Regions from separate parts of the Clostridium sp. CM042 genome, predicted to be linked through region 4. Evidence: riboswitches for the same ligand, from Rfam matches in the RefSeq annotation. Region 4 holds a riboswitch; each other region holds the start of a gene.
What was found. Region 4 has a riboswitch for cobalamin ahead of ACWJJ7_RS15550 (cobyric acid synthase). Riboswitches for the same ligand answer to the same signal wherever they lie in the genome.
Positions count from the first base shown of each region.

Region 1: it holds a riboswitch for cobalamin, as region 4 does, so the genes downstream of both, cobU (bifunctional adenosylcobinamide kinase/adenosylcobinamide-phosphate guanylyltransferase) here and ACWJJ7_RS15550 (cobyric acid synthase) in region 4, are expected to answer to the same signal.
Region 2: it holds a riboswitch for cobalamin, as region 4 does, so the genes downstream of both, cbiQ (cobalt ECF transporter T component CbiQ) here and ACWJJ7_RS15550 (cobyric acid synthase) in region 4, are expected to answer to the same signal.
Region 3: it holds a riboswitch for cobalamin, as region 4 does, so the genes downstream of both, ACWJJ7_RS07865 (sirohydrochlorin cobaltochelatase) here and ACWJJ7_RS15550 (cobyric acid synthase) in region 4, are expected to answer to the same signal.

Region 1 covers NZ_CM143646.1:1,032,526-1,036,700, reverse strand. Annotated here, with positions in the region: gene ACWJJ7_RS04865 (penicillin-binding transpeptidase domain-containing protein) at 1-1,994, shown strand, start outside; cobalamin riboswitch at 2,072-2,251, shown strand; gene cobU (bifunctional adenosylcobinamide kinase/adenosylcobinamide-phosphate guanylyltransferase) at 2,414-2,974, shown strand; gene ACWJJ7_RS04855 (ABC transporter substrate-binding protein) at 3,009-3,956, shown strand; gene ACWJJ7_RS04850 (FecCD family ABC transporter permease) at 3,973-4,175, shown strand, end outside.
Region 2 covers NZ_CM143646.1:1,935,996-1,940,170, forward strand. Annotated here, with positions in the region: gene ACWJJ7_RS09145 (energy-coupling factor ABC transporter permease) at 1-70, opposite strand, end outside; gene ACWJJ7_RS09150 (energy-coupling factor ABC transporter ATP-binding protein) at 134-961, opposite strand; gene cbiQ (cobalt ECF transporter T component CbiQ) at 974-1,741, opposite strand; cobalamin riboswitch at 2,081-2,259, opposite strand; gene sigG (RNA polymerase sporulation sigma factor SigG) at 2,429-3,202, opposite strand; gene ACWJJ7_RS09165 (hypothetical protein) at 3,472-4,038, opposite strand; gene ACWJJ7_RS09170 (LrgB family protein) at 4,123-4,175, opposite strand, start outside.
Region 3 covers NZ_CM143646.1:1,661,032-1,665,206, reverse strand. Annotated here, with positions in the region: gene cobS (adenosylcobinamide-GDP ribazoletransferase) at 1-360, shown strand, start outside; gene ACWJJ7_RS07870 (transposase) at 614-1,525, opposite strand; cobalamin riboswitch at 1,729-1,913, shown strand; gene ACWJJ7_RS07865 (sirohydrochlorin cobaltochelatase) at 2,059-2,892, shown strand; gene ACWJJ7_RS07860 (pyridoxal phosphate-dependent aminotransferase) at 2,931-4,049, shown strand; gene ACWJJ7_RS07855 (cobyrinate a,c-diamide synthase) at 4,091-4,175, shown strand, end outside.
Region 4 covers NZ_CM143646.1:3,253,626-3,257,800, forward strand. Annotated here, with positions in the region: gene ACWJJ7_RS15540 (site-2 protease family protein) at 138-755, shown strand; gene trmB (tRNA (guanosine(46)-N7)-methyltransferase TrmB) at 803-1,456, shown strand; cobalamin riboswitch at 1,679-1,862, shown strand; gene ACWJJ7_RS15550 (cobyric acid synthase) at 1,999-3,492, shown strand; gene cbiB (adenosylcobinamide-phosphate synthase CbiB) at 3,573-4,175, shown strand, end outside.

The sequences.
Region 1 (4,175 bases), 1.6 Mb from region 4:
ATTTTTTTACAAAGATGGATAGTGCAACAAAAACATTTGATACATATAAGAATAAGTGGGTAAAGCAGGATTTCAAAACAATGTATAGCATGCTTTCAGTTAAAACTAAGGAAACAATAACTGAAAAGGAATTCGTAGATAAATACAATGCTATTTATAGTGGAATAGAGGCTAAAAATATATCTATTAAAGTGGACAATGAAGATAAAATTAAGGATGGAAATAAAAAAGCTATAAATATACCATTTTCTATAGTTATGGATACTGCAGCAGGGCAATTAAAAATGCCAGGCTACCAGGCAACTATGGTGAAGGAAGAGGTTAACAACAAAAAGCAGTGGACATTAGTCTGGAATGAGAAAATGATATTTCCTAGTATGGAAGCGGGAGATAAGGTTAGGGTAGAGCCAGAAGTGGCTATACGTGGAGAAATTTATGATAGGAGTAAAAAACCACTTGCAATAAATACAATAAATGATTTAATTGTTACGATTGGAATAAAACCTATTACATTTATTAAAAATAAGGATGATAATATATCGCAGATGGCTAAGATACTAGATATTGATGCTTCAGTTATAGAAAATAAACTAAAGGATAATGAAAATTCTGATCAATTTATACCGATTATTAACATACTACGCACTGAAAAAGTAAAAATAGATGGAGTTATGAAGCTTGATGGGGTAATCCAGAACAAGCCTAAAGGTAGAGTATATCCAGGTGGTGAAGCTTTGGGGTCGCTTATAGGATACATTAAGCCGATAACTGCTGAGGAACTACAAAAGAATGCTAGTAAGGGGTATAACTCATTTAGTTTAATAGGAAAGGCAGGTCTTGAACAGGTTTATGAAGACAGGCTTAAGGGTGAAAATGGAGCAACAATATATATATCAAAACAAAATAATAACGATAAGGTTGTAATTCTTAAAAAAGAATCAAAAGCAGGTGAAAATATAACATTATCAGTAGATAGTGAACTACAGAAGAAAATATATGAAGGAATGAATAAAGAGGCAGGAGCCAGTTCGGCAATAAATCCCAAAACTGGAGAAGTATTGGCTTTAGTAAGCTCCCCGTCATATGATTCAAATGCAATTACCACCTATGTTTCTAATACCCAAAAGGCAGAGTGGGAAAAAACAGGGGATCCATTTAAAAATAGATTTACGGCTGTATATTCTCCAGGGTCTACATTTAAACTGATAACGGCTGCGGTTGGCTTAGATCAAGGGAAGATAAAACCTAGTGAACTTATTAACATACCGGGAAACGAATGGCAACCAGATACATCATGGGGACTCAATAAGGTTACTAGGGTTGGTGAACCGAGAGAGTCAGTGAATTTGCAGGATGCATTTGTATATTCTGATAACATATATTTTGCAAAGGCAGCTCTTAATATAGGCAAAGAAGAATTTATAAAAGGATGTGACAATTTTGGAATAGGGCAAAAGCTTCCAATAGATTATCCAATAGCTAATTCACAAGTAGCCAATGGTAACAACATTAAAAATGATGTAGCGTTAGCAGATACTGGTTATGGTCAGGGGGAGGTTCTTATGAGTCCACTTCACCTTGCACTATCGTATAGCACAGTTGTTAACGATGGAAATATTATGTCTCCAACTTTAGAGGTCTTGAATGAAAAGGTAAAGGCTAAGGTTTGGAAAGCTAATGTAATTTCTGTGAATAATATAGGAACCCTAAAAGATGATCTTTCTGCAGTTATAGAAAACCCGAATGGTACAGGTCATGAGGCAAAAGTTGATGGGCAAGCTCTTGCGGGTAAAACTGGAACAGCAGAACTTAAGAAAGATGACAATGATAAAACAGCAGAAGAAAATGGATGGTTTATATGTATGGATACTGCGAGTCCTAAAATAGTAGTATCAATGTTAATGGAAAATGTTAAAGATAAAGGTGGCAGTCATCATGTGGTACCTATTGTAAAAGGAGTAATGGAATATTACTTAAATAAAACACCAAAATAGTGATAGCAAGTAGGTAGAATGATTAATATTGCTTTAATATTTTTTTGATGTTACAATAACCATAGTAAAATTAATAAAAATTAAATATTGTTTTAGGTGCCCGTAACAAGGGTTAAAAGGGAAAGTGATTAAAAAACCACTGCAGCCCACCGCTACTGTATTAGAGGATGAAATCCAAAGGACCATTGGGAAACTGAGAAGGTTGGAGAGTAAGATGATGCTAAAGCCAGTAAACCTGCCTAATGCTTAAAATTTTAGTCTTCGGAGGGAGGATGAAAAATGCGTGATTTAACAATAATATTGGGTTATCCAATATGTGAAAAATTCAATTGCATTATTCCACATCCTTGAGGTGTGGTTTTTTTATTTGCTGATTTTTTAACATAATAATATATTATTAAAATAATAAGGAGTATACTATGAAAAAAATTATAATTATAACAGGTGGCGCAAGGAGTGGGAAAAGTACATATGCTGAGAAGCTAGCTAAAGAAGAGAAGGGTGGCGTACTTTATATTGCAACTTCAATCCCGTTTGATGATGAAATGAAGGACAGAGTAAAGAAACATAAAGAAAGAAGACCAGCTTCTTGGTATACATTTGAAGGCTATAAGAATTTAAAACAGGTATTCTATAACGAAGAAATGCAGTTTGATACGATTTTATTAGATTGTATTACAATAATGACTACAAATCTTATGTTTGATGAAGCAGGGGATAATTTTGATGATCTTAATAATCAAGATATAAATGCAATGGAAAAAGGGATTTTACAAGAGGTAGAAGTATTTCTTGACGAAGCAGAAAAAAACTTAAAAACAATAATTCTTGTAACTAACGAAATTGGCTCTGGAATTGTACCAGAATACAAGATGGCAAGGGTTTTTAGAGATATTGCAGGTAGAGTTAATCAGTATATTGCATCAAGGGCTCAGGAAGTTCACATGGTGGTTTGTGGTATACCAATTAAAATTAAATAAGTAATTAAAAAATAAAAATTTATGGAGGCAACTTATGTTTAAAAGAAAAAGTATAATAGGTCTAGTTTTAGCTGTTTTTGTTTGTGTTGTATTTAGTGCGTGTGGTAGCAAGGGTGAGAATAAAGAGTCTCTTAATACTACTAAAAAGGAAACAAATGCTGTAGTATATCCTCTAAAGGTAGTTGATTCATATAATAGAACGGTTACCATTGAAAAAGAACCTAAAAGGATTATTACGATTGCACCAAATATAACAGAGGGAATGTATGCACTTGGTAAAGGGTCCAGTATAGTTGGTAGAAGTGATTACGATGATTACCCAGCTCAGGCACTTAAGGTTGCATCTGTTGGTGACTTATTACAACCAAGTATAGAAAAAATTGTTGAACTAAAACCTGATGTAGTTATTGCATCAACTCATTTTGATAAGGATGTTATTAAAAAATTAGAAGATCTTAATATAAAAGTTATAGTGCTTTATGGCGAAGAGAATTTTACTGGTGTATATAATACAATGTCAAAGCTTGGGCAGATTGTAAATGCCAATGAAGAAGCAAAGACAGTAATATCAGACATGAAAAAGAAAGTTGCAGAAATAACTGATAAGGTTAAGGATGCTAAGAAGCCAACAGTGTATTATGTAGCAGGATTCGGCAAGAGTGGTGATTTCACAGCAGGAAAAGATACATTTATAGGTGATATAATAGAAATGGCTGGCGGGAAAAACGCTGCGGGTGACGTAGTTGGTTGGAACTACAGTGTAGAAAAGCTTGTAGAAAAAAATCCTGATGTGCTAATTTGTTCTAAGTTCTATGATTCAAAGAAAGGTATAAAAGCTACCAATGGTTACAAAGATTTGAAAGCAGTTAAGAACGGTAAATTATTGGAGATTGATGAAAATATTATTGTTAGGCAGGGACCGAGACTTGCAGAAGGGCTTGAAGCAATTGCTAAATTAGTTCATCCTGAACTTTTCAAATAAAAGGGGTTAAACAACCATGACGTTTATAGAAAATAAGAGTTATTATCGAAGAGTTTTTGCAGTAGGGATATTTTTACTCCTAATTGTAATAATTGTAGCAACAAATTTTGGGGTGGCAGATATTTCTTTAAAACAGACAGCCCTAATTATAATAAGTAAGATTCCAATATTAAATAACATTGTATCCTTAGACGGAATTAATCCTACATCTGCAATCAT
Region 2 (4,175 bases), 1.3 Mb from region 4:
CCGGGGCTACCCCGAAAATTAATGCGAAAGCAATCGCAATAAAGACAATTTTCTTTTCTTTCTGATTCATTCTTTTCCTCCTCTATTGTTTTTAATTTATATTAATCTAAGCTAAAACGCCTAGAAAATCCAACTATTTTTCAAACATTTCCTTGAACTCTTGCGTACTTTTCGGATAGGCTTTAGTATCTTCCAACAGATGTTTTTCTACAAGTAATTCATAGATTTCCAGCACGGTTGGCTGTTTTAGATTTGCCTGTTTCAAAATTTCTGTGTTTTGAAAAATCTCTAAAGGTGTTCCATCAGCGATAATTTTCCCTTGGCAGAATACAAGGATTCGCTTAGCCCATCGGTATGCGAAATCTACATCATGGGTGGAAATGAGCATTGTCTTGCCCTCTGAACCAAGCTTGGCCAAAACTTCTTCTAACATCAGTGCATTTAAAGGGTCCAGTGATGCAGTCGGTTCATCAAAGATAATGATTTCTGGTTTCATAGCAATGATGCCCGCAATGGTGACGCGCTTCTTTTCACCGCCACTCAAATAGTGTGGCGGACGATCCTTGAAATCTGATATGTTCATGTATGCTAGTGATTCCTCAACTCGCTTGAGTACTTCCTCTTTTGGAAGCTTTAAATTCATCGGCCCGAATCCAACTTCTGCCCTAACTGTAGATGCGATTATTTGATTGTCCGCATCTTGAAATACAATTCCGATATTTTTTCGAAGTCCTTTTAAATTCTTTTTATTAACGATAGTACCCCGGTAAATTATTTTTCCCTGTTCAGGTGTAAATACACCGTTTATGTTCAAGAAAAATGTAGATTTTCCAGATCCATTGGAACCAATGACGGCGATTTTCTCACCTTCATAGATATCCACACTTACGCCGTCCAATGCAGACTTGCCATTTCCGTAGACGTAGTATAGATCTTCGACCTTTAATATTGATTTCCCCATAATAGCTCCTTTCTATCTTGTAACGCCCCATATCAGAATCAAAAAAATTATAAATGCTACTGCAGAGGCTATCTGTATTGTCTCTACCTTTTTATCTTCATCCAAAAATATAAGATCTCCATCATAGCCTCTAGCCTCCATGGCATCATAATAAGCGTTTGCCTTTTTCAACGAAATAACCAGCATATTGCTTGCAATGCTTCCAAATGTATAGCAGGAAGTTTTAAAATCACAGTAGCCCTGACGGGATTCTGCAGAATTTTTCATTTTAGTATAGACATCCATTAAAATGAAAATGTAACGATAAATGAGGTTCATCAGCTCTACAATAATCTTTGGCACATGTGCCTTTCGAAGCACATAGATAATCTCGGAAGATGGAGTCGACAGTGTCATCATCTGTAGGGCACTGATAGCTGCAAAAACCTTCAGAATCAAAAATGCCACTTCCTTAAGCTTTGCCTGGGAAGTAAACACATAGCAGAAGCCAAGATACATGTTATACTGCCCCATCGGCTGCTTTGAAAAATCAATAGCAATTGTAAAAGTGCCAAGGAGGATAAAGATGATTGGAATCGCCAGTATTGACAAGTATTCGTTTACTGGAAGCTCTCCTTTTACAATAGTCAGGTAGGCCATTGCAATAATGACCACAACGGATACATAGGGGTTTTCCAACACAATACAAAGAATCAGTATCGCAGCAGAAAGAGATACTTTAAAAGTAGCATTCCAGTGTCTGATTTTAGAAGTATAAGCATAAAAATCAATTTTGCCCATTTAACATCTCCTTTAAATTTTTACCCCATGGCAGCATTCTGGAATAATTCAGAATAATTAACGGATGAAGCATAGTAAACAATGACACAGACAATCTGATTTAAAACTCCAAGTCCAGATAATTTAACTCTAATTGCATTGACGCAACAGGCCAAAACGATGATATTCTGCCTAATGATGTTATAGACCCGTTTTGACAGTTCATAATATAGGCCTGTCTACAAAACAAAAAGCCTTCTAACTAAAGCGTTAGAAGGAAACGATTCAAAAATATGCTTAATCATATAAAATCAACAAACAAATTTTCATTATAAAGCCTTCTCTATCACTCGTAGAGTTTTTAGTGCAAAAATATAGGCCGGTATTCTGACTCAAGAATCATTATTTAAGTACGCCTTCCCCGTTTACGAGTGGCATAATGCACTTAAATTCATCTATTACAGCTACGAGATAGTTCAGGATTTTAACCTGATTCCCTTTTAATTAATCTTAATTAACCCTATATTTTATTATTTAATTTTTATAATTCTTTCACGCATGTCTCAATACATAATAAGCTTATTATTACAAAAAATCAACTACTTTAGTTGCAAAAAGATAATATTTTTCAAATTTTCACAAAATAATACATTATACTGTATTCTGAAATAAATGCTACAATAAAAAAAAGGGACCCACTAGGGGACCCTATACATACTTTCTCATGTGCTTTAATGCAGTTTTTTCCAGTCTAGAAACTTGTGCTTGGGATATACCTATCTCACCTGCTACTTCCATTTGAGTTCTTCCATCGAAGAACCTTAAATTTAAGATTAACTTTTCTCTAACATTTAATTTTTTCATTGCCTCTTTAATTGATATATTTTCAAGCCAATTATCATCTAAATTTTTTGTGTCACTTATTTGATCCATTACATAAATTTCATCTCCACCAGCGTGATAAATTGGTTCAAATAAAGATACAGGATTTTGTATAGCATCTAAAGCAAACACTACGTCTTCCCTTGGTAATTCTAATTCTTTTGCTATTTCAGTTACAGTAGGCTCTTTATTGTCTTTATTCACCAATCTGTCTCTAACTTGTAATGCTTTATATGCAATATCCCTTAATGATCTACTAACCCTTATTGAGTTATTATCTCTTAAATATCTTCTTATTTCCCCAATAATCATAGGAACTGCATATGTTGAAAATCTAACATTTAGACTTAGATCAAAATTATCAATGGACTTCATTAAACCAATACAGCCAACTTGAAATAAATCATCTACGTTTTCTCCTCGATTATTAAAGTGCTTTATCACACTTAAAACCAATCTTAAGTTTCCTTTAATAAATTTTTCTCTACACTCATACTCGCCATTTTGTATCCTAAATAGTAGCTCTTTCATTTCCTTTTCTTTTAGTACAGGTAATTTCGAAGTATCTACACCACATATTTCTACTTTATTGAATACCATAAGGTCATCATTCCCTTCAGAGTAATTGCTTCTAAATTATGTCCTTATGGTTTGCTTTTTATACTACAGACAACCTTATATCATTTTATTAATTATATATCTTGTTTTTTCATTTATATATTTTGATTTGAAAAGCATACATAACAACGTATCTATATCCACTCTAGTTAAGTAGTTAGAGAAAAATTAAAAGAAAACTTCAGTGGGAGTATAAATCTCCTACTGAAGTCTTTAATATTGCAGCATCGCAATTTCTTTAATTCTACGCATTACTTAAACTTATTTAAGCTATCTATTAATTCATTAAAATTCTTTTTAGCTACTATTTCTCTGTTCTTAAAATTGCCCATTTTTTGTTTATTAAATTTTTCACTTTTATCCAGATTTACTAGTTCCTCTTTTATAGTTTCTCTAAGACTTGGAATAATATTTATTATCTTTTTTATTCCATAAATATATTCATCATCATAAAGCTTGAAACATTTAAACAAACCTGATGTAAGTCTCCCATCTGAAAATATGTAAATATATCTATCACTCATTTCATCTGATAAATCGACTTCAATTTTATGCTTATACAACCTAAATATAACATCTTCTTTCTCAATGAAAACAGGAAATATCATAGAAAAAAGTACCTGTATTTCTTCTTCTTGCGCAACCAATCCTGAAAAATCGCTTTCATTAAGTTTTTTAACTATATCATCTGTAAAAATACATTTGCGTATTTCTTTTCCCAACTTACTCCTTAGTTTTTGCTCCTTTTCATCAGATAATAAATTGTCTATTGAATCAATTAATTTATTTAGTGGACCTATAATCTCATTTTTTTTCATAATGAAAAAACCTCCTTAATCATACATACACTATATATATAAACTTAATTTGATCGAATCCAAAATATAGCGTATTTCAAGAAATTATTTTAAGAACGCAAGAAACATATTCCATAAAAGAGGATATAAAAGGACAG
Region 3 (4,175 bases), 1.6 Mb from region 4:
ACTATCATAGGAATGAATCTACCACTCATATTAATTGCAACGCCAATAATTGCAAGATTTACCGTTGTTTTTATATCTTTTATTGGGAAAAATGCTAAAGAAACAGGCTCAGGCAATATATTTATTGGAAATATTGACATTACAAGGGTGGTAATTTCAGGTATTATAACTATTGCATTTGGAACTTTATTAATAGGATTTAATAAAAGTATTATATTGATAGTTTCAGCGTTACTTTTAAGTTATTTCTTTAATAAGTTTTGCGAGAGTAAAATTACAGGACTTACGGGAGATAGCTTGGGAGCCAATAATGAATTAGTTGAAATTCTAACTATGATTTTATTTATAGCAATAAATTAAGCTAAATATAGCAATAAATTAAGCTAAATAGGGACGGTTAACAATTATTTATCTTCTTTTTGGTACAAGTTGTTTATGAAAACTTGTACCTTTTTATCGTTGAATTAATTTATTGAACGATTATTTTAATTATTTTTATATTATATATTAGTGAAATGTTTTATTTTGAATGCTTGTCCAAGTTTATTAAATATAAATACATATATCGTATTTTAAATTTTTTTATTTACTACAAGAGATTAATAAATTATTACTAAGCATAACATTTAATAAAATCCATGATAATATTCTCGTATTTTTCTTCTGTTCCAATTAATTCGATGCCAATAGTGCTTAAGCTAGATACTCTAGCCTGTGTAATGTTTCCAAGAGTGCTGGATATATCGCTAGATTTAAAATTACAGAGGCTCCTCATTAGGACAACTGTTAACGCTTTTGCTCGTACAAGATTTCTACTGTACTTCATATAAAGATGAGTCTTTGATACATTCATCTTTGACGCTATAAATTCTATTATATCTTCTGGCTTAAAGTTTCTTACAAGTATCTTTCGTTCAAATTTATACTCTGTTTTTTCATCTTTAAATTCTATTTCTTGTTTTAATTTTTCTCTGTTACAGCGAAAGACAAGATTATAGTAATTTTTTCTTGCACTTTTTAGGTTATTACCAAAAGAACTCATAATAAATCTATAATCAACTAATTTAAAAGAATCATGCCTTTTTCCTAAAAATATGGCTAGACTAGAAAAAGCATATTTTTCAGGACAATTTTTATATTCATCTATATCCGTAGGATTATTGTGTATATATAGAGATAAAGTCTTCAAATATCGTTCATTATTAACTATTTTACCCTTAAACCTATCTTTAAAAAGATGTCCTTCCCTTTTATATTTTTTATTAAAGTACATTGCATAAGAAAAATTTATTCCATGCATTACTTTTGATATATCAGTACCATTAGCATCAATCATTAAATGTGAATGGTTATCCATAAGACAGTAACCGTAGATTTTAAAATTATAGAGAGATTTATACTTCTTTACAAGTGATAAATACTTATTCTTATCCTCATTATCCTTGAATAAATTTATTTCGCTTATACTTTTGCACATAATATGAAATATCGAGTCATCTGTTTTTTCTCTTGCTTTTCGTGGCATTTAAATCACCTTTCCTCATAGAGTTTTATTTGAATTATTGCCTATAAATCGGGACGATATTCATAGGCATAATCTTAAGCTAATATATAAATGATTTAAATAGTTGCTAACCGTCCCTAATTATTTTTTTATTTATTAAATTTAAGTTTACACTCTAAATATTGACAGTAAGGCTTAAATATAATATTATTAGAATTAATAGTAAAATTGAATATAATTTTAGGTGCCTTGAAATAGGTGAAAAGGGAATGTGGTTTAAATCCACAGCAGCCCCCGCTACTGTAATTGATGAAAAACTTTTAAATGCCACTTCGTAAATTAAAAATGAGGAGGGATAATTAAAGGAAGAATCAAAAGCCAGGAGACCTGCCTAAATGATGTTAACAAGCTTTCGGAGGGAAAGAACTATTTAATTATGGATTAATTAAAAAGTAGTCGCTATCGCATGCGTACTATTTTTTTTGTTTTAAAAAGCATTATATGTAAATGTTATGAGGAATTTAGGAAAATATTTAGTAAGGTGGATGAACGAAATGAAGAAGGCAATTTTAATTGTAAGTTTTGGAACAACACATGAAGATGCAAGAAAAGTAACTATCGATGCAATAGAAGAAAAAATAAGACATACTTTTGAAGGGTATGATATAAGAAGAGCATTTACTTCACATATTATTCTTAGAGTGCTTAAAAATAGGGATAATATTCATGTAGATACTCCAGAAGAAGCTTTGGAAAAGTTAAAGACCGAAGGATATAATGAGGTAATTGTTCAGCCTTTGCATGTTATTCCTGGAGTAGAATTTGATTATATAAATAATGTAGTTAATAGATATAAAGAATTTAAAACATTTGAGAATATAGTAATAGGAAGACCGCTTATATGTTTTAAGGGAGAAGAATTAGGCGTGCCAGATGATTACTCAATAATGGTAGACGCTCTCTCAAAGCAATTGCAACCAGAGGATACAGTAATTTTGATGGGTCATGGTACAAACCATATTGCAAATGCAGTATATTGCTGTTTTGAAAGCGTTTTAAGGGATAGAGGATTTAACAATGTTCATGTAGCAACCGTGGAAGGGTATCCAACTTTGGATAGAGTAATACCTAATGTTGCTGCTCAGGGTATTAGCGAAGTCACTTTAATGCCACTACTGCTCGTAGCGGGGGATCATGCCAAGAATGACATGGCGGGAGACACCGAAGACTCCTGGAAGAGTATTTTAGAGGCAAAAGGGTTTAAAGTTAAAATTTATCTGCATGGGTTAGGAGAAAATAGTGACGTTCAAGATATATATATACAGCATATTAATGATGTAATTAATGAAAAGTTTAAGAATGTAGGGAAAACACATAAGGGAAATTAAAATTCTGCGTAAGTTACAAGTAGAAAGGAAGGTATTCAATGATACATGGTGGAGATGTTTATACTAATGGATTACTTGAGGGTCGAGAATTAATAGATTACAGTTCTAATATTAATCCATTAGGGGTTCCGAGTAGCTTCACTGATAACATTAGTGAAGCAGTAGATGCTTTAACAAGATATCCAGATATTCAATATAGGGAGGTGTTGAAAGGATTAAAAGAATATATTAATTGCCCAAAAGAGTATTTTGTTTTAGGAAATGGGGCTGCAGAAATAATTGACTTAGTTATAGCTTGTCATAAAAGTTTACTAATTGTGGTGCCATCGTTTGTAGAGTACGAAATTGATGCTAAAAAGTGGAATTGTAGTATAGAGTATTCTTACTTAAAAGAGAAGATTAATGAGAATACCTTATTAAAGCATGAATATGCTGAACTTTCCTATGATTATGAGGATATTCTTAATAAATTACAGAGTGTAGAAGGTGTGGTTTTAGGTAATCCAAATAATCCCAATGGCAATATCATAAATAAGGCTGAGTTTCAACAAATTCTTGAATATTGTGAGCGTAATGACAAAGTCATAATAATAGATGAGGCTTTTATAGAATTTACTGGAGATTCACAGCATAGTTTCAGTGAAAAAGTTAAAACATACAAATGTTTATTTATAATAAGAGCATTAACCAAATTTTTTGCGATGCCTGGTATAAGATTTGGGTATGGAATAAGTAGTAACGTAGACTTATTAAAAAAAATTAAAGAAAAACAAAACCCCTGGAACATAAACTGTTTTGCAGAAGTCGCTGCACTCCATGTGTTAAAAGATAATGTTTATATTGAAAAAAGCAAAGAGTGGATAAGTGGCGAAAGGCCTAGGTTTATAAGATCACTTGAAAATATTTCATTTATAAATAAAGTCTATTTAACCTATGGAAATTATGTATTATGCAAATTAAAAGGATTAGACGCAGAGACACTTTATAAACTATGTATAGCTCAAGGATTTGTTATAAGAAAAGCAGACAATTTTAGAGGACTAGATAAACAATATGTAAGGCTTGCTATTAAGGATAATGATAGGAATGGAAAAGTGATTCAGTGTTTGAAAAACTTAGAATTGATAGTGAAAACATTGGGGACAGTTAACAACTAATTGCACGTTAGAGGACAGTCCGCAAAAGGATGTGAATATAAATGAAGAGTATAGTCATAGCTTCGAATTCAAGTGGTGGTGGTAAAACCACAGTAACACTCGGAATTATGAAAGCGTTTAAAAATA
Region 4 (4,175 bases):
ATAGGTACATTAGACATCTTAAAAAATAACAAGTCAAAGATGCATTAACAAGATGAGTAGCGATTAACATTGCCTACCATGTAGGAATATAAGGAGGAATAAACTTGGATACACAACAAATATTAAATAAGATTTTGATGATACCGGCAATTTTATTAGCATTTACTTTTCATGAGTATGCGCATGCTATCGTAGCAGATAGGTTAGGAGACAAAACTCCACGATTTCAAGGGAGACTTACTCTGAATCCGATCGCACATATAGATCCAATGGGATTTCTTATGATTATATTAGTAGGATTTGGTTGGGCAAAGCCTGTTCAGACAAATCCTAGTGCATTTAAAAATTATTATAAGGATGATTTGAAAGTTTCAGTTGCAGGCCCAATTGCTAATCTGATTCTAGGGTTTGTATTTGCAATTCTGACTGTGTTATTTTCGAAGATTCCACCAATTCATGGTGGATTATATACTATTATTAGCCAAATCTTAATAATTACAGGGTACCTAAATTGTATTTTGTTTTTTCTTAATTTAGTGCCAATACCGGGTTTTGATGGATCTCATATAGTTAGGGATTTATTCCCAAAGTTTTTTTACAATTTACCAGATACAATTTATAGGTATCAATTCTTAATATTTATGGCGTTAATATTGCCTATATTACCTGGTGGACAATCAGTTTTTACTTATATCGTGCAAGCACCAGGGTTATGGTTATTTAAACAGTTTTTAAATATTGCAGGGATGTTTTAAATAAAAAGTAAATTTCATAAAAATTATAAATGTAAGGAGAAAAACATATGCGCTTAAGAAAAAAATATTGGGCTAGGCCAGAGCTTGAAACTAGTCATATTGTAATAACTGACCAATATGATCACAAAGGAAAATGGAATGAAGAATTTAAAAATAACAATGAAATTCATCTAGAACTAGGTTGCGGTAAAGGTAGATTTATATCAGAAAAGTCCAGGAGAGATCTTGATATCAATTTTGTAGGCATTGATTTAAAAGATGAGGTTCTGGTATTTGCCCTTAGAAAAGTTATAGAAGTAAGAGAAATTGAAGGGGCACAAGACATAAATGTACGTCTTATGCCAATGAACATAATGCTTATTGATGATGTGTTTGCAAAAGATGAGATAAGCAGAATTTATATAAATTTTTGTAATCCTTGGCCAAAAGACAGACATAATAAAAGAAGATTAACTCATACTAAGTTCTTGACGAGTTATAAGAAATTCTTAAAACGGGGATCTGAAGTTTGGTTCAAAACAGATGATACAGAGTTATTCGAAGAATCGGTAGAATATTTCAAAGAATGTGGGTTTGAGATATTATTTTCAACTTATGATTTGCATAAAAGTGATTTTAAAGATAATGTGGTTACAGAATATGAGGCTAAATTCACAGAAATAGGAAAAAAAGCTATGTTTCTACAAGCAAAATTAATTTAGCGAATTAATGCATCTCCTTCGGAACTGTTGCAGCTCCGAAGGAGATGACTTATAACCATATGAGACTTAAGCATTTTAAATTCTTATTTATTGACAGGATTAACATAATGCTATAAACTTAATTACATAGAAATGTATTAAATTGAAAATTTTAAAAATGAAACTTATGAATTATATTAGTAAAAAAATGAATAGATTTGTTTAGGTGCCTTTTATTAATCAGCCAATAAAGTGGATGCAGTTACTTTAGTAGATGATTAGTAAGGTGAAAAGGGAATGTGGTGTAATTCCACAGCAGCCCCCGCTACTGTAATTGAGAGAAAATCTTTTATAACTACAAGAAAGGGAAAGTTATAAGAGAAAGTGTATCAAGAGCCAGGAGACCTGCCTAAATTAGTAATATTAAGCTTTCGGCGGGAAAGAACTGTAGAATTCAAGTTAGTGCAATGAAAAATTTGTACATAACAGCAGGTGCGCAAGCTTGCTGTTTTTTTGTTGTGTACCAAAGAAAGAATATAAGCAGGAAGAAAGGAGAAAGAGTAATGGCTAAAGTAATGGTTCAAGGAACCGCTTCATCAGTAGGAAAAAGCATATTAGTAACAGCACTTTGTAGAATTTTTGTGCAAGATGGGTTTTCAGTATGTCCTTTTAAGTCACAGAATATGTCATTGAATTCTTATATTACATTGGATGGAAAAGAAATGGGACGTGCGCAGGTGCTTCAAGCCTATGCGGCAGGATTGGAGCCAGAGGTATATATGAATCCGATTTTATTAAAACCTACCTCCGATAAAAAGTGCCAAATTATCGTTAATGGAAAGGTTTTTGGGAATAGTACAGCTATGGAATATCATAATATGAAATTGGAATTCAAAGACATGTTAAAAAAGCAGTTTGAAGAATTAGAGAAGAAGTTTGATATTATAGTAATGGAAGGAGCAGGTAGCCCTGCAGAAATTAATTTAAGAGATAGAGATATAGTGAACATGGGAATGGCGGAACTTATAGATGCCCCTGTGATACTCGCAGGAGATATAGATAAGGGTGGAGTATTTGCGTCACTAGCAGGGACTTTGCTTTTGCTTAATGAGGTCGAGAAAAAAAGAGTTAAAGCCACTATTATTAATAAGTTTAGAGGAGATTTAGAAATCTTAAAGCCAGGACTTACAATGCTTGAGGACATTATACATATTCCATGTGCAGGGGTAGTTCCTTATTTTAGATTGGAACTCGAAGATGAAGATGGCGCAGTAGAATTTAATAAAAAAATTACTGCACCTATTGATATTGCTGTAATAAAGCTTCCACATATATCAAATTTCACGGATTTAGATGCCTTAAAGGCTGAAGAAGATGTATCAGTTAGATTTGTTACAACTAAAGGAGAATTGGGCACTCCAGACTTGCTTATCATACCGGGAACTAAAAATACTATTGATGATTTAATTTCTTTAAGAAATTCGGGACTTGCAGAAGCGATTCAGCAATATAGTGTAGAAGGTAACGTATTAGGTATTTGTGGAGGATATCAAATGCTAGGAAATAGCTTAAGTGACCCTAATTGCTTAGAGGGAAATTCAAAAGAAACAGATGGTATGAAGCTTTTAGACATAGACACAATATTTGAAGATGAGAAAATAACTACAAGAGTAAAGGCTCGTAGCATTAACATTAGGGATACTAGTCTAGAAACTTATGGTTACGAAATACATATGGGAATTTGTAAATATGGTCATAATGCAAAACCACTTTTTGAAATCTATGATAAGAATGGTTCTGATACGTCATCCTTCGATGGAGCGATAAATGCAGGTGGAAATGTTATGGGTACATATATTCATGGAGTTTTAGATGGAGTAGAGTTTAGAGAACATATGATTAATACTTTAAGGGTAAAAAAAGCTATGGAACCTAAAAAATCTAAGGTTTATGAAAATCTAAGAGAAAAAGAATTAGACAAGCTAGCAGATATAGTTAGAGATAATGTAGACATGGATTCAATCTATAAAATCATAGGAATAAAAAGAGAAAGTTAGGGACAGTTAACAACTATTTAAAAAATTATAACAGTATAAGATAGTGAGGAATTAAAATGGCAATACTATTTCAGATGAACATAATAGATTTAATTTTAGCGGTAATGTTAGACTTATTAATTGGAGATCCATATTGGTTTAAACATCCGGTGATTTATATAGGAAAACTTATTTCTAAATTAGATAAGTTAGGCAGAACGATATGTAAAACTAATGGTCAAATTAAAGTTTTTGGCGGAATTATTGTAGTTATAGTAGCACTTTCTAGTTTTTTAGTGCCTTTTATAATTTTGAGAATTTCTAATAAGTTTTTTTGGTTGTACCATATTCTCAATATAATATTGCTTTGGACAACAATAGCTGCTAGATGCCTTCATAAAGAAGGTAAAAAGGTTTATGATTCTTTAGTTAATAATGATATTTATGACGCAAGAGTTAAATTGTCATACCTTGTAGGGAGAGATACAAAGACCCTTACTGAATATGAAATAGTAAGAGCGGATGTGGAGACAATTGCAGAGAATACAGCAGATGGTGTTATAGCCCCTATTCTTTATGCAATATTAGGGGGAGCACCTTTAGCTATGATGTATAAGGGCATAAATACAATGGATTCAATGCTTGGATATATGAATGAAAAATATAAATATATTGGGTTCTTTCCAGCTAAAACAGACGATGTA